4 regions of the Paenibacillus sp. FSL K6-2859 genome follow, and region 3 is predicted to be linked to each of the others. Evidence: riboswitches for the same ligand, from Rfam matches in the RefSeq annotation. Region 3 holds a riboswitch; each other region holds the start of a gene.

Region 1 (6,132 bases), 640 kb from region 3:
GGATGGTACAGCTGTTTGTACTTGTGAATTTGCTTTTAGGGCCTCTGAAACAATTCTACGCTGTTCAAAGCTATGAACATCTGCATAACCACTCGCAGGACTGGAACGTTCAGGACGTCCGATATATCTTACGCTAGTGTTGTTCGGTGCGATGGCGCGTAACCGAGGTTCGGTATAACTCCATCCGCCCATATTCTTCGGCTCTTCTTGCACCCAGACAATTTCCTGAAGGGAGGTGAAGGAGCTTAAGTGAGCACTCAGTTCAACTTCTGGGAACGGGTAGAGTTGCTCCAAGCGTAGTACATGTAGCCATGACCAACCTTTGTCTGAAGCAGCCTCTAGCTCTGTTTGGATGTCGATAGCTACTTTACCGCTGCAGACTACCAGACGTTTGACCTCACCTGGTTTCTGGCCTAGCAGGGGCTCTGCTAACACAGGCTGGAATTGTCCGGAGGCGAGCTCAGTACCGGCAGATGTGCTGCGCGAATTACGAATGAGACTCTTCGGCGTCATAATCACCAGTGGTTTAGCGTCTTCCTGTCCACATAAAGCAGCTTGGCGCCGCAAGACATGGAAATATTGAGAAGCGGTGGTCAAGTTGGCAACGGTCCAGTTCTCTTCCGCGGATAACTGCAGGAAGCGTTCTAATCTACCACTGGAATGCTCGGGTCCCTGTCCCTCGTAACCATGCGGTAACATGACGACGAGATTGCTGCGCTGTGTCCATTTCGCACGTCCGGCGGCAATGAATTGATCAAATATAACCTGACCTGCATTGGCGAAGTCGCCATATTGTGCTTCCCAGATGACGAAAGTTTCTGGTGCGAACACATTATATCCATACTCAAAACCTAGCACAGAAGCTTCAGATAGCGGACTGTTATATACGCCAAAGGAAGCACGGGAATTACTTAGCTGATGAAGCGGAGAGAATAATTCTCCTGTTTTGCTGTCGTGCAGTACTAGATGGCGGTGTGCAAAGGTGCCGCGCTGTGCATCCTGACCGCTAAGTCGAATTGGCGTTCCATCCTTCAGGATGGTAGCGAAAGCGAGAGACTCGGCGAGTGCCCAGTCGACCTTTTCACCCTCATTCAATGCATCCTTGCGACGCTGCAGAATACGTTCCAGTTTCGGATAGACTTGGAATCCATCAGGTACGGTTAGTAGCTCACGATTAATCTCTTGCAGACTGGAGATCGGTACGGCTGTAGTCCCTGCCGCTGAGCGCTCTGTTTGAAGAGGAACGAAGGCTTTTGGTTCTTTTTTCTTGTGATTGCCTTCCTTCATACTATCGTATGCACGTTGCAATACGCCTTCTGTTTCAATGTGCATCTTTTGTACATCTTCAGCTGTAAGGATTTTCTCACGCTGTAGCCGCTCCGCATACACCTTGTAAACGGTTGGATGATTACGCACCTTGCCGTACACGATAGGTTGTGTAGTTTCAGGATCATCCATTTCGTTATGTCCATGACGACGATAACCGATGAGATCAATAACGAAATCCTTTTTGAATTGATTGCGATATGCGCTAGCTAAACGAACAGCTGATATACAGGCATCGGGATCATCAGCGTTGACATGGATAATTGGAATTTCATATCCTTTTGCGATGTCACTCGCATAATGCGTTGAACGGGAGTCTTCACTTTCTGTCGTAAAGCCGATCCGGTTATTAACAATGATATGGATCGTCCCGCCATTCTGATAACCTTGAAGTTTGCCAATATTAAGTGTTTCTGCAACAATTCCTTCACCTGGAAAAGCAGCGTCGCCATGCATTAGCACCGCTATAGCTTTACTGGTATCAATCTTCGGCAATCCGGCTGTGCTCCGATCTTCTTGAGCAGCACGAGTGAAGCCTTCCACGACAGGATTGACGAATTCCAAGTGACTTGGGTTATTCGCTAGTGTTATTCTTGTGCGTACGGTTTCTCCTTCGCGAACAGCGCGGTCTGCACCGAGATGGTATTTCACATCACCCGTCCAGCCATAGTTAATGCCTGTAGAGCCTTCGGAAGGGAAAAGCTCCTTGTTTGGAGAATGATGAAACTCTGAAAATATAATATCATAAGGTTTGCCCAAAATATGGGCAAGAACGTTGAGGCGACCACGATGCGCCATGCCCATCAGAATATGCTCTGCACCGTCATGCGCAGCAGCGCGTACGATTTCATCGAGCATCGGTACGAGAGCGTCATTGCCTTCCAAGCTGAAACGCTTCTGACCCACAAAGGTTTTGTGGAGGAAGGTTTCGAATTGCTCGACTTGGATCAGGCGGTTTAGCAGCTCTTTACGTTCTGTATTATTTAAAGGCGCTGGTGAGCTTGTGGATTCTGCCTGTCTGTTCAACCATTTCAGTTCTTCTTCTTCATGCACATGCCCGAATTCATAGGCGATCGTCTTGGTGTAAGCCTGACGCATACGCTGAACTGCATCCCATCCGGTATGCACATCATTCGGGGCATTCTCCCAAATGAGCGTGGCAGGTAGTGCGATCAGATCCTCACGAGTCAGCTCATAGGTTTCGAGTTCGAGATATTTAGCCATGGGATTGTGATCACGCTCAAGCGGATCAATATCAGCGGCCATATGGCCATATATACGAATATTAGCGATTAGCTTGGAAGCTCTTACTGCCTTTCTAAGCCATTCGGTGTCTCCCGAAATGCGAGGCTGTGGAGCCGGTTCGCTGTCCGGTGTTAGGGGTGGGGGACCCGAATTTGTAAAAAGCTCGCGATAATTATTCTCTACGGTGGATGGATCTTTCACAAACTGTTCATATCTTTCTTGAATGTAGCCTAAATTGGGTCCGTAATACTTACTCCAAATGGATTCGTTATAGGGCTCTTTGGCTGCCATGAATACATCCTCCTTAACGGATGAACTCCATACGTGACATTTTGTGTCAACGCTTACTGGAGCTGTGATGATTGCGGTTTCATTTCTCATCTTATTGTGCTACTTTCCACACGTGTAATCAATTCATTCTTTCGTCCAATACGTTCGCAAAATGGTATGGGTTAGCTTGTTCTAATGAAAAGAACGCTGTTTCTTCTCATTACCCATTCCTAAGGCCCACTAAAATGATTCTAATATCCTTATTTTTAACTAATAGGGAAGGAAGCATCATTATATTGGCTTAATTAATTTTATGAATAGGACGAGTATCGTGTTAATAGGACAAGATATCACAGAAAAGAGCTTCTATTTTTTGTTTTTTAATGGAAAAACTAATCAGAAATCGACACACTTTTCCACTTTAGTATAGTATAATGTTATTGCAGTTAGCGTTTTTCATCCTTTTTGAAGTAGATCCTTTCGTGTAAAGGGTCCAGTAAAAGGTAAACCTGCCGAAAGACAGGGGCACAAAGTCGCGGGTCTAAGGTAGAAATACTATGACAGCCGGATTGCCTGGGGACGTAAAATCTTAGGAGGAGATTTTTTGGACAAGTCCAACCAGGGAAGCAACAGAGAACAGCAGGTTATTGATGTAGACGTAGAGTGGGTACATTTATTATTAGCAGCTAAGAAGGCTGGCATAAAGGCAGATGAAATTCGTCGATTCTTTCAGGAGAAGACTGTGCAAGCCGTGCAGTAATACATTAGAGCGTTATATACCGAAAAAGGGCATGGCGATAAATCGCTGTGCCCTTTTTCTATAAGTTGTACACGATACATGGTTAGAATATAAAACGCCTTCGCCATCCATGTTAGGAGGGCGAAGGCGTTTATGTTTGATAGTATGAGTAGAAGAGGATCTTATTAGATCAGATGAAGGATTAGTCCTTCTGATCCAGGCGCCATTTCTGGTAGTCCAGAAACTCCTTGAATTCGCGTTTGCTTATGCCTGAGGCCATAGCTTCCTGCACCAATCGGAACCATTCCGAATCTAAAGGCGATTCCTCAGCATCATTAGGCTCTCCATAGAGCAAAGCATGGATGGATACCTGAAGCGCATCGGCGATCTTTTCGATAAACTGGATGGAAGGATTGGATTGGATGTTTCTCTCCACATTGCTAAGATACGATTTAGCAACATCCGCTCTGTCCGCAAGCTCAGATAGGGAGAATCCCTTTTCTAGGCGGAGATGCTGGATACGTTGGCCCATATTTTGTGCCACTATGCTGACGCCCCTCCGTATTTTTTGTTATTAGTATAGCAAATATCGATAAATTCGACAAAGTTTATTGTAAAGAGAAGAGCAGCATCTACTTATCCGCTTTCCGGAATAAGAATCTGCTGCTCTTCGAATGGAAGACTTATTAGATTAGTAGTCAGTTCCTTTGCCTTGTTTAGCAAAGAAATCCCAAGTTAGTGTTAATGAATCCTTTTGGAAATAGTTTTGATCTTGGCCATCATCAACAAATTCAAATTGGACTGCGAATGTATCATTAGTACCGGCTTTAATTCCAGCTGCTTCACTGAGTAAAAACTTTCTTTCTACGATATCAGGGGACAAAGCTTTCAAATCGGCTAGTGTTGTTTCATAAACTACTTTATCGGCTTGAAATATATTACTCTTATCAAGATTTGTTAAGAATTTAACTTTAATGGATTTACCTAAATCAACACCGTTGTTGTTACCGCCCACATCATTAACGGAGTAGCTTGTCTTAAGAAGAACAGATCCGATATCGAGGGAACCGTCATTTTTTAATTTGAAGGTTTTAAATACAGTATCACCTGGCTTCAGGTTTGCGATATTTACGATAACAGAAGGGTCGGAGTTCAAATCGAGTGTACCTGCAGCGAATGTAGAAGTGTTTTGTGCAGTGTCACTAAAGTAAGCGAAGGTTCCTCCACCAATCAATGATAAACCCAGTGCTGCAGATGCTACGCCAAGACCCAATGTTTTTTTGATACCCATAATTAAAATTCCTCCTCGGTTTTTGTGGTTTTTTTATAAAATTTATATATTGTAACTTCCGGTTCGTAAGCGGAAGCGGACAATCAACGGATTACTGTATTTCAGTTGGGGGTGGAGAGGTGGGCAGTATAGCAGCATTTTTCTTTTCGAGTGCAGCTACAGCCTTCCATGATGAGTACAGGGCATAGAGCAGGAGCATCAAGCCTGGTACGATCATGAGCACGACACTTCCAGCTTTGGAAACTGCGAAATTCATAGCGTAACCTACGTAAGGTACGGTAACCCCGGTATACTCAGCTACAACATTCGTTGAACTGGTAGGGTTCATATCAGGCGCATCATTGTTATCGCCTTTCGTACGATACATGGCTTCACCAGTAGCGTTGTTCATTGTTGCTTCCACAACACGGTGAGTAATGAGCAGGTTTTCTTCATTTCTAAAGGTGATAACATCGCCTTTTTTGAAGCGATTCATATCTCCTCCGGGTTTTAAAGCGACAATCGATCCGGTGTGAATCCCTGGTTCCATCGAACCTGAGAGTACGGATTTGATCTGGTATCCGAAGAAGGCAGGTTCACCGCCGGAGGCCTTTGATAAAACTACAGCTACCACCAGCAGGATAAAGATGACAAGCATGATGCTCGATAATGTATTGTTGATCATTTTTTTAATCCGCATATTATTCTCCACCTTTGTCTTGTTGAGGGGCCGCAGGAGCTGGTGTTGCTGCCGGTGGGGAAGAGGTTGTATCTTCCGCCTTTGGCGTCTCCTGAGGAACCTTTTGCTGTGGTACATCTTGTGGAATCGTTGGCTCTTCACCAACTCCCGGAACGACTGGGTTAGTGGCTGGGGCTTCAGGTTGTTCTTTATTTATGTTTTCTGGAGCTGCTTCACCTGTCGGTGGAGTCACTTCCGTTTTTGTTTTCTCTTCTGCTTTCGCTTTGTCCTCGGCTTCTTGCTTTTCCTTCTTCTCCAGGGCCAAACGCTCTTCTTCTTTCTTCGCTTGTTCCAGCGCCTCTAATCGGGCTTTCTCAAGGGCTTCCAATTGTTGTTCACGGGCTTGACTGATCAATTGGAGCTGACTCTGAAGATTGCTGATTCCTGAAGTAGCGGATTCTTTAAGGTCATTCATTTCAGTGTTGAGATTCTCATAAGTGGAGGTCAGTTCGCTAGAGATATTGCCGGCCGGCTGACTAAAAGGAATCAGGAAAGGCAACGGCTGCTGAAACGCCTCATTGCGTAACTCGGGTTGTCCATATA
Region 2 (6,132 bases), 3.7 Mb from region 3:
GCTCAGAAGACAAAGCGCGGGAAGTGGAGGACAGCGAAGGGGTTGTGGTCGTTCCTGCTTTTACTGGACTAGGTGCACCTTATTGGGATATGTACGCACGTGGAGCAGTCTTCGGTCTGACAAGAGGGACGACCTCGGCACATTTGGTACGAGCAACGTTAGAGTCGCTAGCATTTCAGTCTAGAGATGTAATTGGGGCGATGGAAAAAGACGCAGGCATGCCATTGACCGGACTTCGTGTAGATGGGGGAGCTGTTCGTAATGATTTGCTGATGCAGTTCCAGTCTGATATCCTCGGGAGTGAAGTGACTCGAACTACATATGCGGAGACGACTGCGCTGGGGGCAGCACTTCTGGCTGGATTAACCTCAGGAGTCTGGACAAGAGAACAACTAGAAAGCTTTAACAAAGCTGAGAGGGTTTTTTCACCTGAAATGGGTATAGATGAGCGTGAACGACGTTACAACGCCTGGAAAGACGCTGTAGCGCGTACCATGGGTTGGGAAAAACATGAAAGATATCAGTAATCAGGGAGATGCATATGTCCATGGTTAACGGAACAGAATCTGAGCTACCGAGTGGACTTTCAAAGCCTGCACTTCGGGCACTCCATGGGATGGGACCAAAAGGGCTTGATGAAATAAGGTGTGCGCTAACTGAAAAGGGGTTATTCTTTGCTAGCGAGTCCTAAAGACCAGATCAACATAAAAAGCGGCAAGCTAAGGTTAATCCTTGGCCTGCCGCTTTTTATGTTGTAACGCTTGATATTCAATAACAAATGTTACGTTTTTCCATCCAGCGCCCACTGTCCAGGACAGAACTTTATCTCCACGTTCGATCTTTCCTATAGTAATCTATCTTCTTAAATCACAATAATAAAGACGAAATGTGTATATTTATGTCGAATTATTATTTATTGGATCTCTTCTATGGTTTCAAGAAGAATATTAAAGGCTGTGATGATTCTAGGTGCCCCTATAGCGGGTACTAAGTGTAGTAGAATCCCTTTGAGCTGTTCTACAGTAACTCCTACACGAAGAGCCATAACATAATGAACTCCTAATTGATCGAACTGGCCCATTGCAATTAGAGCAGAAATAACAGAGACTTCCTTCCAGTCAGCTTCAATGGTATTGCGTTGAAAAATATCTCCATACGCATTACCCATGATGAATTCTGCCAAGTCAGGGAAATGTTCCTTAATCGGAGCTAGTGCTTTAGCGCCATAGTCTCCTGAGAGATTCGTGAAGTGGTTCAGACCACTGTTAACATTATCTTTCATAGTGAGCCTCCTAATTTAGGTTCAAAGTACGGTGTGCAGTCGGAGGGACTTCATCACGGTCTGTTAATAATTCAATAACTGCAACACGGTTAAGAGCAACGGCGTCCTTAATTGCAGTCGAGAATTGTTCCGCAGTCTCACACTTGTAGCCTGTCGCTCCTAGAGACTCGGCAAATTTCACAACGTCCATTGGGACTTCGTATATCGTTCCATCAATACGGCCAGTAGTTTTTTCCATCCCTTTAAGCGCCATATCGAGTTGCTTATTATTTACTACGATAAAGATGACAGGGATATCTTTGCAGACGGCGGTGTTTATTTCTGTACCTAGCATCATAAAACAGCCATCACCTGTAATACAGAAGACAGTTTCTTCAGGAGCTGCAACCTTTGCACCAATAGCCATACCGATAGAATTACCCATGCAAGCAAAATAAGCATCAAATACAAAACTGCCTGGTTTCTTAACCTTGTACCATTTAGCAGCATTGAATCCATGACTGCCGTCATCAACAAATACTGTATTATTGTCAGGAATCAGATCACTCATCGTGCTCATAATAGACGCAAGGGAAAGATTCTTCAGACTGGGAAGCTCTTCTGAATAATCTACATAAGGGATAGCTTCACGTTTAGTAATATGATTAGGATCAATATGATTTAGGTAGCACACTAGGTTATCACGTAGATCACCAGTGACTGGTATCGTTTTGGAGAACAAGATTTTTCCAACAAAGGTCGGATCAATATCAAATTGAATTAATGTTGTCGGGTGATTCTCCCGTTTTAGGTTACAGACGGTCATATCACTTAATCGTGATCCTAGAACTATAAATAGATCACTTTTATTCAACAGGTCATCCCCGTGGTTGCAACCTCCAACACCAATAGGACCATGATAGAGTGGGTGATCCCAAACCATAGCCCCTTTACCACCAGGTGATGTTACTACTGGTATATTAAAAGTTTCAGCGAGCTGAATAAGCTGGCTATGCGCCCCAGATCGATTGACCCCTTTACCCGCAATAATCAAAGGATTCTTTGAGGCATTGATAGCATCAACTACTCTGTCGATATTCGCTAGACTTACTAGAGATTCGCGTTCGGGAATTACAATATTGCACTCTTCCAATCCTTCTGTCTGTACATCAAACGGCACACAAAGATGAACAGGCCCACGTTGGTTAAGAGCAATTGAAATCGCATGATTAAAAATAGTACTAAAGTGATCACCGCGTTCAATAAGTTTACTGAACAAGGTGGCAGGTCTGAACATCTCCGCTAAATCAGCTAAGTAAGAGGAAGAGTCCTGACATTGGGGGATTCCAAGCTCTTTAATAGATTGGTGGCCCGTAATAAACAGCACTGGCAAGTTGTTGGCTTTCGCATGTGCTGCTGCTGTAAGCAGGTTAGTTCCGCCTGGACCAGAAGTACCAAATGCTACGCCTAGATTACCAGTTTTCAGCGCGTATCCAGCTGCTGCGAATCCGGAGCTGGATTCATGTCTCCCTGGAATAAATTCAATACCATAGTCTACCATCTTAAGAACTACGGGACAAATCGATTTACCAATGATCCCAAAAGAATGGGTCACTCCGAGGTTACGTAGTGCTTCCGCCATATAATCTGCGACTGTCTTCAAAAGATACACCTCACAAGTTGATTAATATTTATTATGTTATTGATCTTTCGAAGTGATCTGATTGATCAATAAACTCAAAAATAGAAAACCTGTGCTCCGAAAAAGGGCACAGGTTGGTGGCGTAAATCGCCGTAAAGACTGAACAATAGTTCAGCCGTCCCGGGTCCTTAGCAACCTGGCAATCATGGCCTCAGAGTAAAAATGAGGCTGTAGATCCATGGTTTTGCGTCATCCTCTTTCGAAGATTTTGCCTATATTAATTTAAAATTTATAAGAAGAATTTTCCTTTACAATATATTCCTTGGGATCATCCTTTGTCAATATATTATCGCAAATTAACTCGAATTTTGACGAAAGTCTTGTCAAACCTATGAAATAATAGAAAATAAACCGTCCCCTAAGACAAACTTAGAGGACGGTTTATGGCTTGGTTTATTCGTTATGCAAGTTGTTTAAAACTTGAAGATATGGATCGTTTTCTGTAGATTAAATACGGCTTGAGTCATTTTCTCAGTTTCTTCTGCGACGGACTGCAGGGCATTAATTTGTTCATTCATTGCAGCCGACACTTCTTCGGTGCCAGCAGCAGTTTCCTGAGTGATTGCAGATATATTTTCTATTGCACCTGAGATTTTCAAGGCACTTTCCAGCATAAGATCACTTTCAGAAGAGAAGGAAGAGATCTGCTCGGTAATATACTGCACACTTTGTACAATTTGAGCAAAGATATGAGCAGATTGAGTGATCATCTCATTCTGTACCTGTACGACTTCTTCGTTGATAGCGATATTGTCAATCGCTTGTTTAATATCAGTTTCAATGCTCCGAACTAAACCAAAGACTTCCTTTGTTGAAGCCGTTGATTCTTCGGCAAGCTTACGGACCTCCTGTGCGACTACTGCAAATCCTCGACCATGTTCTCCGGCACGTGCTGCTTCGATAGAGGCATTCAGCGATAACAGGTTAGTCTGTTCAGCGATCTCAGTGATGGTCTTTGTGATCATCGTTATTCCGCGAGCATTATGAGACAAGGCCTCGATAGTATCCGCTACTTTTTGAGTAGCCTGGATGTTTTTGCGCATGCCTTCAGCTTGAGTATCTACGGATTGGCGCCCTTGTTCAACCAGTTCTAATGTATGTATTGAACGTCTGTTCATTTCTTTCGTTGAGTTCGTATAATTGGAGACTTTATTCTCAATATCTTTAATAGATTCTGTCATTTCAGCGATATCCGTAGATATTTCATTTGCCCCAAGAGCTAGCTCATTTGACGAAGAGGCTACCTGTGCCATGACAATTTTTAAGTTCTGATTCTTATCTTCGATTCCACGGCTTGCATCCATAACCTGGCGCGTGATCTGCGATGCTTCTGTTAAAATCTTCTTGAGCTTGTCAATCATAGTATTAAAGGAACGACTTACGTCCCCCATAGACCCGTTCTCGTCAGCTCTACTAGTAAAATCCCCTTTAGAAATACTATGAGATACATTCGCGATGTCATCAAAAGAAGATGTAAGCGTTCTCTCGATAAAGCGGGCCACGGGTAAAGTTAAAGCAGCAAGAACAACGATTAGAACAATACCCAAAATAATGTTGCCTAAGATCATAAAAGTAACTAAAACAGGAATGGCAAATAGTGCGGCAATGAGATAACATCCGGCAACAATTCTTTGTTTTAACGGAAGTTTATGCATCCAGTTCATTGGTATAATGTCCTCCTTATTAATATTATGTATTGGTGTTATTATATGGGATTTAAAGGTGATTGGTCTATAGTAAGAACTGACATAAATCTTCTTTTAGGAGTAGTTCTTTAGATTTCGTGTCAAAAATCCTCATAAATAGCGGAAATTTTTGTGATAGAAGACTTTACCATCTCTAAAAGTTCTTGTGGTGAAAGTACAATAACTGAGGGACTAAAAGAAAGGATTATCCGGCAGGCAGACTCGATCGTATTAAATTCGGCATCTATGTTCACCCACTCTGCATTGCTGGTTGGCTCTATCAATTGGACAGAGACGAATCTTTCTCGCTGTAATTCTTTTAAGACAGATGTTCTAACCCTTAGCTTTACTTGATACTTTGGCAGTGCTGCTTTAAAGGCCATGGTGGACTCTTCCCAGTACTGTTTTAAATCAAAGTCATCAGGTCTTTTAAACCCCTCATGAGTCTCCTCAACGTTAACTAATCTGGACACACGAAAGGTTCTTAGTTCATCCTCGCTTTTGGCTACGACATACCATACACCGCGTTTTGCAACCAACCCAAGAGGATCAATGAAACGGACTGTAGTCTCATTACTCCGGAGATAAGTGATTTTAACTTTACGGTCCTCCCAAAGTGCTCCCTGCAGTACAGAAAGGAACGGATAAGTCTCATCTGAAGGATGCCAACTAGCACCATCAATATGAATACGCTCGCTTAGGTGATGTGCTGGGTTACTAGTTCGGTGTGAGGATGCAGCTTCTAGTTTGAGAACAGCGGAAGAGAAATCGTCTTGTATCCCCAGATCCTTCAATATAGATGCGTCAGTGGACAGAAGCAGTGAACCAATCTCTTGTGGCTTCATTCCCGTTAGGGAGGTTCGGTACCCTTCAGTTAGCATCCAGCCTCCTTCACGGCCACGTTCAGCTAAAATGGGTATCCCTGAAGCACTTAATGCTTCCATATCACGAAACACAGTTCGTTCTGATATCTCGAGTATTTGGGCCAGTTCTCTAGAAGTCATTTTTCCGCGATTTTGTAACAGAAGCAATATAGATAACAAACGGTCGGCTCTCATTAGGCTATTGTGCCTCCTCGAATTAATTATTGGACGATCACCATTAATCTTTTCTAAATCATGATTATATTATATATGTCAGTTGATGTCATATATACGGGCTATACTTATAAAACGTAAGGAATGATCACAGAATATTGAAATCCGAATTTATGTGGAAAGGGTTGAGGGCTATGACATTGAAAGGGAAAGTCGCTTTGGTTACCGGGAGCAGCAGAGGTGCAGGGAGGGGAATCGCTTTAGAATTAGCAAGAAGAGGCGCTTTTGTCTATATTACAGGGAGGACCACAGATATATCCGCCACAGAACATACTAAGGGGAGTATAGATAGTGTACTTAGAGAAATAAAAGAGAGTGGGGGTTCTGGTGCGGTAATACGATGTGACCATACGAAGGATCAGGAAACAGAAGCAGTGATCCGTCAAA
Region 3 (6,132 bases):
GGATCTCCCGACATCACTGGCACAGCTAGTACGCATCACATTACCGCTATAAGCCATCCCTAACCATTTGATAACATAAGGCAAATGCGTAACCGCACCTTCATCAAAATAAAATTGCTTATTATTCACTACTGTGCCGGTCAGTGTATAGCTGCCATGAATAGGCTCGGAAATTGGAGCGTTAAGAGATTCTAAACGGAGATTATCCCAAGTCCACCAGGAATATTCGTCTTCTTTGTCACTGCAATATAAACAGCGAACCGTTTGCAGCTTCAATTCGTTCGTTCCCAGCTTCAATTGCTCCTTGGGAATGTATAATTCATAGGACTTTTGAAAGCTATATTCACTTTCTGTGCCCGATACGCCAGCAATTTGAATGATCCCCGACAATTGATGATTGGAAAACACACTCATTTGCGGCACGGATTTATAAGCATTCAGAATACCTACGCTAAATAAGACCCCATTCTCCGGGATCTTATTTAGCTGATAAGTGATCGTTAATTCCGGCTGGGTCTTTCCATTCAAGCCTGCAGGCAAGCTCTGAAGAGCCGATAGTTTGAGTGCTGAAGAAGGAACATTAAATACCTTCTTACTGCCGGAAGTGCCACTCGCAGCGAATTCAGCTGCTGAGCCATCATGTTGTCCCAGATTCCAGATCACAGTACCATCCGGTATTTCTGCTGCAGCATCAGTTCCTGTAGATAGTCTCGGTATATTGGCACCTACCTTATAATCATTCGTCTTATTCGTTCCGAAAACTGAGACAGACAACAGAAACAAGACGGTTAATGCGGCGAATTTCAGTAATAACAGTAATGGTTTGTTTGTAGATATTCTATTTTTTCCATTAGATATTCTCCTCGTTATTCCCATCCATAGGTCCTCTCTTTCTTCCGGAATGTCTAACCCTATCATTTCATTAGATTAAGGAAGGAACAATGCTCCTTGTGGAATTACCTGCTGCTTCTGGCTTGAACTCTCCCACAGTAAACGAAGATTGGCATCTCCTTCATTCTCATAAAATTCAATTTGGATATCATAAAGCGTTCCAGCTGTGAGCGGGATACTTCCTTTATGAAGGGTTGCACTTTGATTGTTCCAATTGTCGATGATCAGCTTTCCGTCAATCCAGACACGGACTCCATCATCAGAGGATGCCGAAATCGTATATTTTTCACTGAATTTAGGCTTGAGCTTCCCTTTCCAGCGTACAGAAAAACGATCTTCATTTATCTCCGGGGCAGGTGACCCGCCATGCCAATTAAAATCAATCTTACGGTCATCGCGGATAAGTACCGCTTCTCCCTCTAAATCTGTATTGTTATAGTATTCTCCAGTTAAACCCGTTGGCGTTACCGGAGCTGTCGAAGGGCCTCCTGATGTGAGAACGTAATCCTCTCTCGATACTATAAACGATTCATTCATAAAGCTTTTAATTGACTGTAGCGTATTATTTTCTGTCAGTAATTTTCCCCAAGTCATCATATAGACCCATTTATTTTGTTTCTCGGTTAATATTTCCGGGTTCGGCAGCTGTCCGCTCTCCCCGATTCCGATAGGTTTACCTTCAGCAAGTGCAAGCAGATCCTCATAGTAGGACTGCTTATAATCGTTATTGTAGATATCCGCAGCCAGAACATCGAGTTTATCCGCATCGGGATAATATGCAGCATATGGATCTGCCCATTCATTCGGTGCATTTGGATTCCACACCCACAGTAGATTATTTAGCTTGTGTGTGTTTACAAAACGATCATAGACAATATTCCAAAGCGCTGAAAAATTGTCCTTTTTCCCCCACCAAAACCAACCGCCGTTCATTTCATGGTAAGGTCGCCATAAGACTGGAACTCCGGCATCACGCAGCTGTTCTAAATATCCAGCGATCTCGTCTAGATCAGAAATAAGACGCTTATACTGAGCCGTCCCAGGCGTAACATAAGCATTAAACTTTTCTTGACTGAGACTTCTGTTTACATTGGACCATTCTGGAGATGTCCCCGGCAAACTCTGATGGAATGTCATGGCTACAATGCCACCCTCTTGATGCCACTCAATTGCACTGTCAATAACAGCTTGCCGCTGTTCTGCGATCGTCCCCTTGGATTGATTATTAATCGCCCCTAATTCATAACCATGTAAAACGGCATTCTGTCCCGAAGTATTTTTCAGCTTATGAACCAGTTCATCTGGGCTTTCTAGATAATCATGCTGGCCGGACAGGATTCCTTTGCCACGTAGATTCACCAAATTACTCAGCAGTTGCTTGGCTTCTTCAGAAGCTGATGGATTGCTTGGTATAGCCGGAGGTAGAGAGGAAGAAACACTCATAGCCTTCGGAAGACTCCTAACCTCTCCCCAAGGCAGCAAGGAAAAAATAATAAACACCGGTAATATAGTAAACAACAATCTGTTTTGCTTATAATATTTACGCAAATAAATCCTCCTTTCGGTAGCTGTACTGCCTCCACAGGTAATAAATGAACATACCTGTTATCGGACAATCGTCTTCTGACCTAATGAGGACTATAGCTTAGTAGCTCTGCAATAACGCAGAGCTACTAAGGATCGACCTTTAATTTTCATCAATCAGGAGACATCCGGAAGAAAAAGTGCACTTGCTGGAACTGTCTCTTTAGCTTGACTAGCACTTTCCCACATCAAGCGGACTCTCGCATCGCCTTCATTCTCGTAATACTCCACCTTGATATCGTATAGCTGGCCAGCCGTCAGCGTTATGGTGCCCTTACGCTCAGTACCACTTTGCTTAGTCCAGCTATCAATCACAGATTCCCCATTCACCCAGACACGGATGCCATCATCTGAGGTAGTGTAAAATGTATATTGCTCTTCATATAATGGCTTAATTTTACCGCTCCAACGTATGGAGAAACGATCAATCCCGAGGGCGGCATCCGGCGATCCTAGCCGCCAATTGAAATCGATCATCGCATCTGTTCTAGTAAGAGCTGCTGCTCCCGACAGCTGGATGTTGTTATAATATTCTCCTGCAAGCCCCTTCGCAAGAGGAATTGCTGCCTCTCCCTCTTCTTCGGAAGGTGCCGGCGCTGGAGCAGCGCTAGGTTTCGGTACCAGACTAGTATTTAATTTATCTCTAGTCAGGGTATAGTTGCTATTCATAAAAGTTTTGATTGTGTCTGCACTGTTATTATCGTAAAGCATTTTTCCCCAGCTCATCATATACGTCCATTTACTTTGCGATTGCTGTAGCTTCTCCAGATTAGGTACTTCACCATTCTCCCCGATCGCAATCGGTTTGCCAGCGGCTAGACTCAACAAGCTATCATAGTATTTTTGCTGGTAATCATTTTCGTATATATCTGCTGCCAGAATATCTACTTTATCTGCTCCTGGATAAGTTGACGCATAAGGATCTGACCAAACATTCGGAGCATTCGGACTCCATACCCATAACAAATTATTTAATTTATGAACGTTAACAAAACGGTCATACATAACATTCCAAAGTTTTGAAAAGTTGTTTTTCTTCCCCCACCAGAACCAGTTTCCGTTCATTTCATGATAGGGTCTCCAAAGTACCGGAACGTTGGCATCACGTAAGCTCTTTAGGGAGACCGCTACCTTATCAAGTTCAGCGATCAGACTGTTATATTGCTTGGTACCCGGTGTAACGTAACTATCGAACTCACTTTGGCTAAGCGTTTTTTTCACATTACCCCAGTCATAAGCGGTGCCTGGCAGGTTAGCATGAAAAGTCATAGCTACGATCCCGCCCGCTTTATTCCAGTTGATGGCGCTGTTCACCACATTTTGACGCTGCCAGGCCATCGTTCCTTCGGACTGGCCACTGATCGCGCCCAGTTCATAACCGTGAAGAGCTGCGTACTGTCCGCTTGTTCCCTTCAGCATATTGTTAATTTCATCTGGACTTTCTAAATAGTCATGTTGACCAGCAATAATACCTTTTCCTGAAATCGAGTAAAGATAGTTAAGCAGCTTTACGGCTTCGGGTGAGGCTCCTGGGGTAACTGGCGTACCAGAATTTGAAGCAGCTATGACAACAGACGGCGAAATTCCAACAGTAAGCGGAAGTGCAGTCAGAAACAGGACGAGTGACAGAAATGCGCCAAATAATCGATACGTACGGTAAGCTTTCAAAATAATCTCCCTTTCGGTAGCCAGGCTGCCACTCTTTCGAAGGCCCTATAGCTTTGCGTCCCTACCTTTCGATAGGTTTGCCTTTTCAATTTAAGAGAAATAATCTCTCTTACCGTAAGTATCGACGACAATTAATGATATATTTAGTGTTTTTATGACTTTTTTTGATAATTGAGTCAATTTACCTGTTTAAAGAAATTTCAGATTGGTTAAATAGATAGGTTAGACCTATGAAATGAATTGTTGTAGTTCTATATCATTCCAGTCTAAAGTAATACGAATATTATCTTCTTCTACTAACTCAGAACCCGTCTGTACCTCTATAAACTCAACATCCGTCAAAGCAAGGATCGCGTGCTTCGTTCCTTCCGGGATACGTACCACGTCCCCAGCCTTCACATTATGTTTCTTCTCATTCAGCACAATACTTGCTTCGCCGCTGACGATTGTCCAAATTTCACTACGCTTGCGATGTAATTGATAGCTGATATTATTCCCCTCGGATATAAAAATCCGTTTGGTCAGCACTTCATTACCCTCGTCGTATTTCACATAATCAATAACTTTGTAATGACCCCAGCGGCGTTCCTCATACATCGGTCTCTGTTCAAAGGTCTTCAGCACTTCTTTAATCCGTGGGCTCTCCGCTTTATGGGTAACCAGAATACCATCCGGGCTAGCCGCGATGATCAGATCCTTCGCACCAATTACCGTAATCGGAATATCCAGCTCATTAATCAAGCAAGTCCCCTCAGAATCCGCCGTCACAAAACCTTTTCCTACATGCTTGCTGCTCATTTCCTCTGTCAGCGTATTCCAAGTTCCAAGATCCTTCCAGAATCCATCATAAGGCTGCACCACAATATGTTCTTCTTTCTCCACCACCTCATAATCAAAGCTGATGGAAGACAATAGCTTATACTGCTTCTGCAATTCTTCATATCCTAAAGGCAACCCTTTACGCTGCAAAATATCTAACAAGTAGCCTAAACGGAAGGCAAACACTCCGCAATTCCACAATGCATTTTGTTCGATGAGCTGTTCTGCTTGTATGCGGTCTGGTTTCTCTTGAAAGTGACTCACCTTCATAAAACCATTCCCCCCCGCCTCTTCAGTGGTAGGAATGATATATCCGTATTTCTCTGAGGCATGTTCAGGAACAACACCCATTAGTGCCAGATTTGCTCCGCTTTCCAGCATGGTCCCCTCAAGCATAGCTATGGTATCGAAAAAGGATGCTTCTACATAAGGATCAACAGGCAAAATGGCTATCGTCTCCGCTGGAGAAACACCTGCAACCGAATAAAGATAGGTAGCTGTTAAGGCGATGGCCGGAAAAGTATCCCTACGCTCCGGTTCAACGATAATCGGCACATGACTTCCCAGTTGGCTTTGTATCATTTCTACTTGACCGCGGCCGGTGGCCAGATAAGATGATTCTGCCATCCCAGCTTCCTCCAGCTGTCTCCAGACACGTTGTACCATGGATTCCGGTTCACCTTGAGGGCTTTCAAGTACCTTTAGAAATTGCTTTGAACGTGAGTCGTTGGACAACGGCCATAACCGTTTACCTGAGCCGCCTGATAGAAGTATCATTTTCATAGAATGAACCCTCCTTGAATTATGGAAATCGAGCATAATTGAATTGTTATCAAAACGTCAGCTTCCGCTTAGCCTTATTTCGAGCGGATGCATTAAAAAAATTTATTAGGTATGAACCACTCCAAGGGATTTTGGACTTCCGATCGCTGTTATCCTCAGATTTCCTGATTTGAACCGCCGCCAGCGGTAGAAATCCGAGGATAGCATATGCTTTCGAAGCTAGCTTTCCTACGGAAATCTTTCGGGCGAACACTCCGTTTCTACAGTTCCAAATTCCCTTTCCGTTCTTTACCTAACCAACTTCCTCTAAATGCTTGAACCGTACTGCACCGGGCTGTACCAGCCGGAAGGCAGCACGTTTTTCTAAAGATTTGCTTCTGCTCCTAT
Region 4 (6,132 bases), 5.6 Mb from region 3:
GTCGGCTTACTTGAAGTATTCGTAAACTTCGCATCGGCCCATACCGTATGATCTGAAGCATTGCCATCTGTAGCATCTGTGGTAACCAGCTTCACTTCGCGCGCACCTGTCACAGGTATTTTCACAAATTCATGCTCTGTCCCTGCCCGGAAAACATCACTCGCGAATTTCTTCTCTCCATCTACATACACTTCAAAGGTTGCAGAGGATGGCTTTCCTTTCATCGCTTGATCGATCCCGATGTAGCTTTCAAAGAAGTCATAACCTATACCCTCAATATCATAAACAACTTCAGAGTTCGCATGTACACCGATTCCCTTGGCATAGGTTGCAGCTAGCCCTTGTCGAACAAGGCTGATGATTCCACCAGAAACGGCTTTATCTTTCTTTAATTCACCCCAACCAACAACGACTGACTTGGCATTAAGATCCGAAAGATAAGCATAGTCACTCGTTACCGTAACCAGTGTTGTTTTGGTTTCTGTAACCCCTTCGTTCTTCACTTCATACACCACTTCGTAGTCGCCTTTTTGCGTTACATCAACGGTATTTGCTTTCAGGGTGACATTAGCCGTAATATCGTTTCCTTGATAGTTAGTCGCTTTTACATAGTTCATCGGATCAAAAGCTTGATTAAGCTTTAACGTGATTTGATCTTCAACAGATAACGCTGGCTTGAAGGCTTTAACCTGTACCGGCTTCAGTGGGTTCAGCTTCTTATCATAACCAACGATCTTGTACGTATAATTGATGCTGTTATCTACATTCGTATCCACGAACTGGTCAGTCCCTGTAAACCCTACTAACTTATCGTCTCTATACACCTCATAACCTAAGAAATCTTTCTTAAGATCCGTATCCATACTGAAGCTTAGTGTGTTCGATTTAGCAGTAGTGTTAGGCGTGATATTAACCTTTATCGCAACATTCTTATCTGCTATTCCTGTTCCTTCATAATGAACCACTGAATTGTTTAAATACCAGAGCTTTTTCGGTGCTGGATATTTAGCTAACTTCACTTTTGTTTCAGGATTCACAGTGAAGCCATGTCTGGCAAAATAGCTACTTAAGTCTAACCCCAGCACTTCAGAGGAGAACTCCACCAAATACTGCTGCTTGGAATTGTCGCCGTTCGGAAGGGAGACCTTCCGCTCGCGGTACAGCTTGGTCAGTTCTGTCCAGTAACCCGGATGCGCCAATTCTAACTGCCAATAGGCACCAAGCTGTGCAAATAAGCCCTGCTGATTCATAACCACTTTATTTTCTTCGATTACATATTTATATATATCACTTTCAAAAGGAATACGAGTATCCATCGAGTCCGCATAGACTGACATCAGCATAGACACCATATTATTGGTTACTTCACCATATTCTCGTTCGCCCATCGCCAAGCGATGCCCTATTTCATGATTCAATCCCCAGCCTGGATAGACTTTGTTAAAATCACCTAACATTGTCCCCACGGTTCCAAGTTGTATCCCTGTATGGTCCCCCGCTGCATACATCGCACCATAAGGCTGCATCAATCGGATATTCTCACGAATTAGCTTGGCATCATGAATCACACTACTGCCATCCAAGCCATAGAAGTCAAAGATCGTCTTCATCCAAGTATCATAGCCGGTTACGGTACCCAGCGGATCATTTCCTTGCGTAATAAACATGTTATAAGCTTCTGTCGCAGTGCCTGTGAAAATAACATGATCGCTGACCATTTCCACCACATCAATGAGCTTGCGATCTTGAACATTCGGATGCGCTGCCTTATCTTCATCTATTTTTTGTTTATAGGTGGTTAAGAAGGCTTTGAATTGTTCAGGATCTGTAATCTTAGTCATCATAGGGATCTTGGTAAGCCCCTCGAACCGGATCATAGGTGCTTTACCTTGTTCCTCCGCTGTATATGGATTGACGATATACACTGTACCGCCCTTAGTCACTTCATGTGCATAATAACTATTCGTCGCAAATTCAGGAACGGTTATTGTGTTTTTACCTGGACGCAATTTCACACTGCTAGCCCAAACGTTCCAAGCCGCCTCTTGTTGAGAAAAGACTAAAGAAGGCAATTTATCGCTCGAAGCTGCGTCCACATAAACGTTGATTGTATCTCCAGGCATTGCAACGAGACCTGTAGGCTGGTTGTTCGTACCGAAACCAATTCTCAGGTTTTCTTGCGCATGCTTTTTCATATCTCCACGTTGTTCCGACTCAATGATGGTGCCTTCGGTTTGAATTTCACCATTCACTAGCTTCTTAGCTAAATCCAAAGAATCCTTCAGGATTGGATAGAGCGGATGTACTTTTGCCGCTTCTTCTAATTCGTTGATTGCTTCGACGCTATTATAAGCGGGAACAACCGCACTCATCGTGCCATCTGTGAAAATACCATTTACAGCTTCACTTACTTTATCCTCTGTATAAAATCTAAATTCGGCTGCAAAGGGTCTGTTGATATTGGCTTTTGTGAACTTGAATTTCAATCTTTTAAACTTCGTAGGTTCAAATTTAAACTCCAGAAAGTCATTCGTACTATTCGCGGTTCCGCTAGATACGAGCTGGAAGGTCTCTCCCTTACTTGTTTCTGATGCATAAATTTGAAAAGCCTCTGGGAAGCCTTTGCGGTTATCTCTAGCCAGGAAAGCCACTCTATCTAATACTTTCGCTTGCGCTAACTCAAACACAACTTCATTCGTGAAGCTGTCGTCATTGTTTTTATTGGTTTCCCAGTGTGTATTCGGTTGGTCATCGAGCATGTATTCCGGTTTCGTACCTGGGTAGCTTCCGCCGTTCACCGTTACTTTTGATACGTTTGAGTTGGGCATTCTATAAGCTTCGCTATAGGCATTTTCATATGCTGTACCATAGCCTTTTAGCTTCGAAACCTTAGCCGCTGTTGCCTCTATTTGATGATTCTCCAGAAGTACTTTTGCATTCTCTATATCTGCTTGAAACTGCGCGTACAGTGGATGTGTCTGCACTTCTTGTTCTAAAGCCGTTAATTTCTCCATCGTATTAAATGCTGCGCTAACTTGACTCAAGCTGTCATCTGTGAATAAATTTTTCATTTTAGCGGATACGGCATCTTCTTTGTAAAAAGAAAACTCAGCCGCACTCGCCCAATCTTGGTTAGCTTTTTTGAAGACAAATTTAAGTCTCTTAAAGGTTGCCCTGTCAAACTGCACCTCTACTACGTCACCTGTTGAGCCTTTATATTCTCCAGAGGATACTAGCGTATAATCGCCTGCATCCGTTGTTGAGCCATAAATATCAAATTCCTGGGCAAACCCCTTACCCTTTGCGCTGGATTGTCTTGCAGCATATACGATTCTATTTAATTCAGTGGACTCATTGAATACAAAGACAACCTCATTCGTAAACGTTGAACTATTCGGTTTGCCCGTTTCCCAATGCGTACTCATATCGCCATCAATAGCCTTAGCTATAGGTGAACCTGAGTAGTTACCACCGTTATTGGTAATGGATTTAATATTCGCAGGATTCATTCTAAAAACATCATTATAAGCGCCTAGGATAGCCTTGCCGTACAGATCAAACGGAATAACTGACGCATTGCTTATTAGGTCAGCCTTGCTTTGTACTACAGTGTTCACTACAGTTACCTTGCTTACATCACTTGCTAAAGCATAACCTGCCTCACTCGAAAAGCTAGCTAACATGGCTGCCGATGTAGCGATTGCAATCATTTTTTTCATCTTTTCTACCCCCCAGATGTAATATAAATCTCTTCAATGCCTAAAAATGGGCACAAAAAAAACTACCCCGAAAGAGTAGCTTGATTGCAGCTAAAGTTGCATAAAAATTAAGACTTAATTTTTATTAAACCTTAAAAACAAAAAGCGTTATACACTCTTTGGCAGCTGGCTGACAATAGTCGTGATAACCTTAGTCCCTATAGCTTTGCGTCCCTACATTTCCATAGGTTTGCCTATGAAGTTTCGATTACATTACAAAGGTTAACATAACTATGCATCTTATTGCATGATTATTTGGTATGAAATTGATATTTGATCGACATAGGTAATTGCAATCAATTTCCTCTAACTGATCGATATTATTTATCAACTGTCCCAGACGAAGAGTGATACTTTAGGACTGGAGGAGCGTTCAACCTCCAAATAGTCGCCGAAACCAATTCCACACATCACCTGTGATCGGAATTAACCCAAAGCCATGCTCGCCAACCGCGATTAGACCATATGCCCATTGTCCAATAGCTACGGCTCCCCCAGCAATCCGTCCTATGGCTACCGCTCCAAATGCCGTATCCCCTATGGCGACAGCACCTAACGCTTTTTCGGCTATCGCGATCGCTCCTACAGCCACTCCTGCAATAGCAATCGCCCCAGCTGCGAAGCCAAGCCAGCTAAGTGCTATCGCTCCAAGTGCTAACCACATTCCTAGTGATATTGCACCCACGGATAGTACCCCTACGCTTATCGCACCTATGGAAATCAAGCCTACAGCTATATCTCCAATAGCAATTAATCCAACAGCTGTCTTCACACGAGGTCTGCTGCCATAACCCTGACCAGAGTAGCGACCTAAATTGCTGCGAATACTTACCACTGGAAATGAGGGAGAAGGCCACTGATAATCAATCTCTCGCCCTTCCCAGCCCCTGGAATCTGCCCAACGTGTGATGTATTTATGCCATTCCATATTCATCCGCCCCCCTTCTCAATTACCTAAATTGTACAGCCCCGGGGCTCACCTGTAATCAGACTCTGACCTGAATTCATCTCATCCTCTAGACGGAGATCTACTCATTAGGATCACTGTTTGGGAATAGGGTCAGGTTTTCCAAATAAATATCCCTGAAACAACTGATAACCACTCTGCTTAAGCCATTCAAAGTCCTCTCTAAATTCCACTCCTTCTGCTAAGGGAACGGATTGGATTTCTAATGCCTTTTCTAAAAACTGTTCTGCTACTTTCTGTTTGCTCGGATCACTAGACACACCCTGAACATATTTCATATCCAGCTTCATGTAATGGGGTTTAAGTGCCAATAACATCTCGATTGTGCTGAAGCCTTCGCCAACATCATCTAGAGCGTATTCAAATCCCCGATCCTTGTAATATGTCAAAATAGCTTTCAAATGAGCAAGGTCATCCACTTTCTCCGTCTCAACAACTTCAAAGACAAAAAGAGAGGGATCTACGCCTAATTGATTGGCCAATTCAACTGTTGATCTTAGGCAGAACTCTGGAGCGTAGATCGACGTTGGGATAAAATTAATAAACGTTTTTTTATTTAAGGGTGCAGCACATTTTACAGCAGTCATTCTACATAACCGGTCTAAAGCATATAAACGGCCACGATTGCGTGCCGCCGTAAAGATCTCATTAGGATAGATAAGGGCTCCATCTTCTTTTTTAAATCTGGATAAGACCTCGTATGCAAAAATCTCTTCCTTTGCATTCACGATTGGCTGGAAGTGACAAATCACTAACCCCTTAGTGATAACCTCATCAATCCACTCCATATCAAGTACAGTGGGCATCTCGGATAGAGGTCTCCATGTTTGGTCATCTATACGGAATTCAATCTGCTTCGACGCCATATGATCATTACAGAAATCCAGAAAATCCCGCGCCCCAGCCTCTTTAATCGTAATCACATTTTCTTCTACCTTATGTATCGTATTGCTTCTACTCAAATGATGAATAACCTCAGGTAACATCCTTAGATTAAGCTCGCCATGAGCCTTAATTTCAAAATTCAGTTCTCTTACTACACAATGATTACAAGCCACATTCATAACCCCTTTCATCTTCGACTCTCTTAAAAAGATCCCAGAACTACTATTCTCAATCAAAATCCGTTTACTCCAGTAAGTACGACGGGTCTAACACGGTTAACTGTTGATGTTGAATCTCAATAATCTTTTGCTCTTGCAGATCTTTAAGCACAAGGGTAGCCGTCTCCCTGAGCGTTCCGATTATATCCGCGAACTGCTGATGGGTCAGCCGGAGATTAATCCTCATCTCACCTTGCTCCTCTATCCCGAATATTTGGTATAGTCTTCTTAGAGTAAAAATTGCACGCGCTCTCGCAGCATGAAATTTCATTTCGGGTAATAACCGATTCGATAAAAATAAACG

What was found. A riboswitch is a leader RNA that binds a small molecule or an ion and turns the genes downstream of it on or off. The one in region 3 is predicted to bind cyclic di-GMP.
Region 1: another riboswitch for cyclic di-GMP. It lies ahead of MHB64_RS01960 (anti-repressor SinI family protein); the one in region 3 lies ahead of MHB64_RS04735 (glycosyl hydrolase).
Region 2: another riboswitch for cyclic di-GMP. It lies ahead of MHB64_RS21480 (thiamine pyrophosphate-binding protein); the one in region 3 lies ahead of MHB64_RS04735 (glycosyl hydrolase).
Region 4: another riboswitch for cyclic di-GMP. It lies ahead of MHB64_RS29790 (NPCBM/NEW2 domain-containing protein); the one in region 3 lies ahead of MHB64_RS04735 (glycosyl hydrolase).

What each region holds. Positions count from the first base shown of each region.
Region 1 is NZ_JBBOYU010000001.1:440,831-446,962, forward strand. Features, by position in the region: gene MHB64_RS01955 (2-oxoglutarate dehydrogenase E1 component) at 1-2,862, opposite strand, end outside; cyclic di-GMP riboswitch class I at 3,334-3,418, shown strand; gene MHB64_RS01960 (anti-repressor SinI family protein) at 3,446-3,601, shown strand; gene MHB64_RS01965 (helix-turn-helix domain-containing protein) at 3,783-4,112, opposite strand; gene MHB64_RS01970 (TasA family protein) at 4,272-4,871, opposite strand; gene sipW (signal peptidase I SipW) at 4,963-5,550, opposite strand; gene MHB64_RS01980 (hypothetical protein) at 5,552-6,132, opposite strand, start outside.
Region 2 is NZ_JBBOYU010000001.1:4,785,901-4,792,032, reverse strand. Features, by position in the region: gene glpK (glycerol kinase GlpK) at 1-527, shown strand, start outside; gene MHB64_RS21485 (carboxymuconolactone decarboxylase family protein) at 914-1,282, opposite strand; gene MHB64_RS21480 (thiamine pyrophosphate-binding protein) at 1,293-2,933, opposite strand; cyclic di-GMP riboswitch class I at 3,091-3,186, opposite strand; gene MHB64_RS21475 (methyl-accepting chemotaxis protein) at 3,377-4,627, opposite strand; gene MHB64_RS21470 (helix-turn-helix transcriptional regulator) at 4,750-5,706, opposite strand; gene MHB64_RS21465 (SDR family NAD(P)-dependent oxidoreductase) at 5,880-6,132, shown strand, end outside.
Region 3 is NZ_JBBOYU010000001.1:1,080,717-1,086,848, reverse strand. Features, by position in the region: gene MHB64_RS04745 (discoidin domain-containing protein) at 1-876, opposite strand, end outside; gene MHB64_RS04740 (glycosyl hydrolase) at 928-2,439, opposite strand; gene MHB64_RS04735 (glycosyl hydrolase) at 2,593-4,143, opposite strand; cyclic di-GMP riboswitch class I at 4,156-4,235, opposite strand; gene MHB64_RS04730 (sugar phosphate nucleotidyltransferase) at 4,372-5,745, opposite strand.
Region 4 is NZ_JBBOYU010000001.1:6,690,476-6,696,607, forward strand. Features, by position in the region: gene MHB64_RS29790 (NPCBM/NEW2 domain-containing protein) at 1-3,719, opposite strand, end outside; cyclic di-GMP riboswitch class I at 3,877-3,963, opposite strand; gene MHB64_RS29795 (hypothetical protein) at 4,132-4,686, opposite strand; gene MHB64_RS29800 (EAL domain-containing protein) at 4,800-5,801, opposite strand; gene MHB64_RS29805 (helix-turn-helix domain-containing protein) at 5,854-6,132, opposite strand, start outside.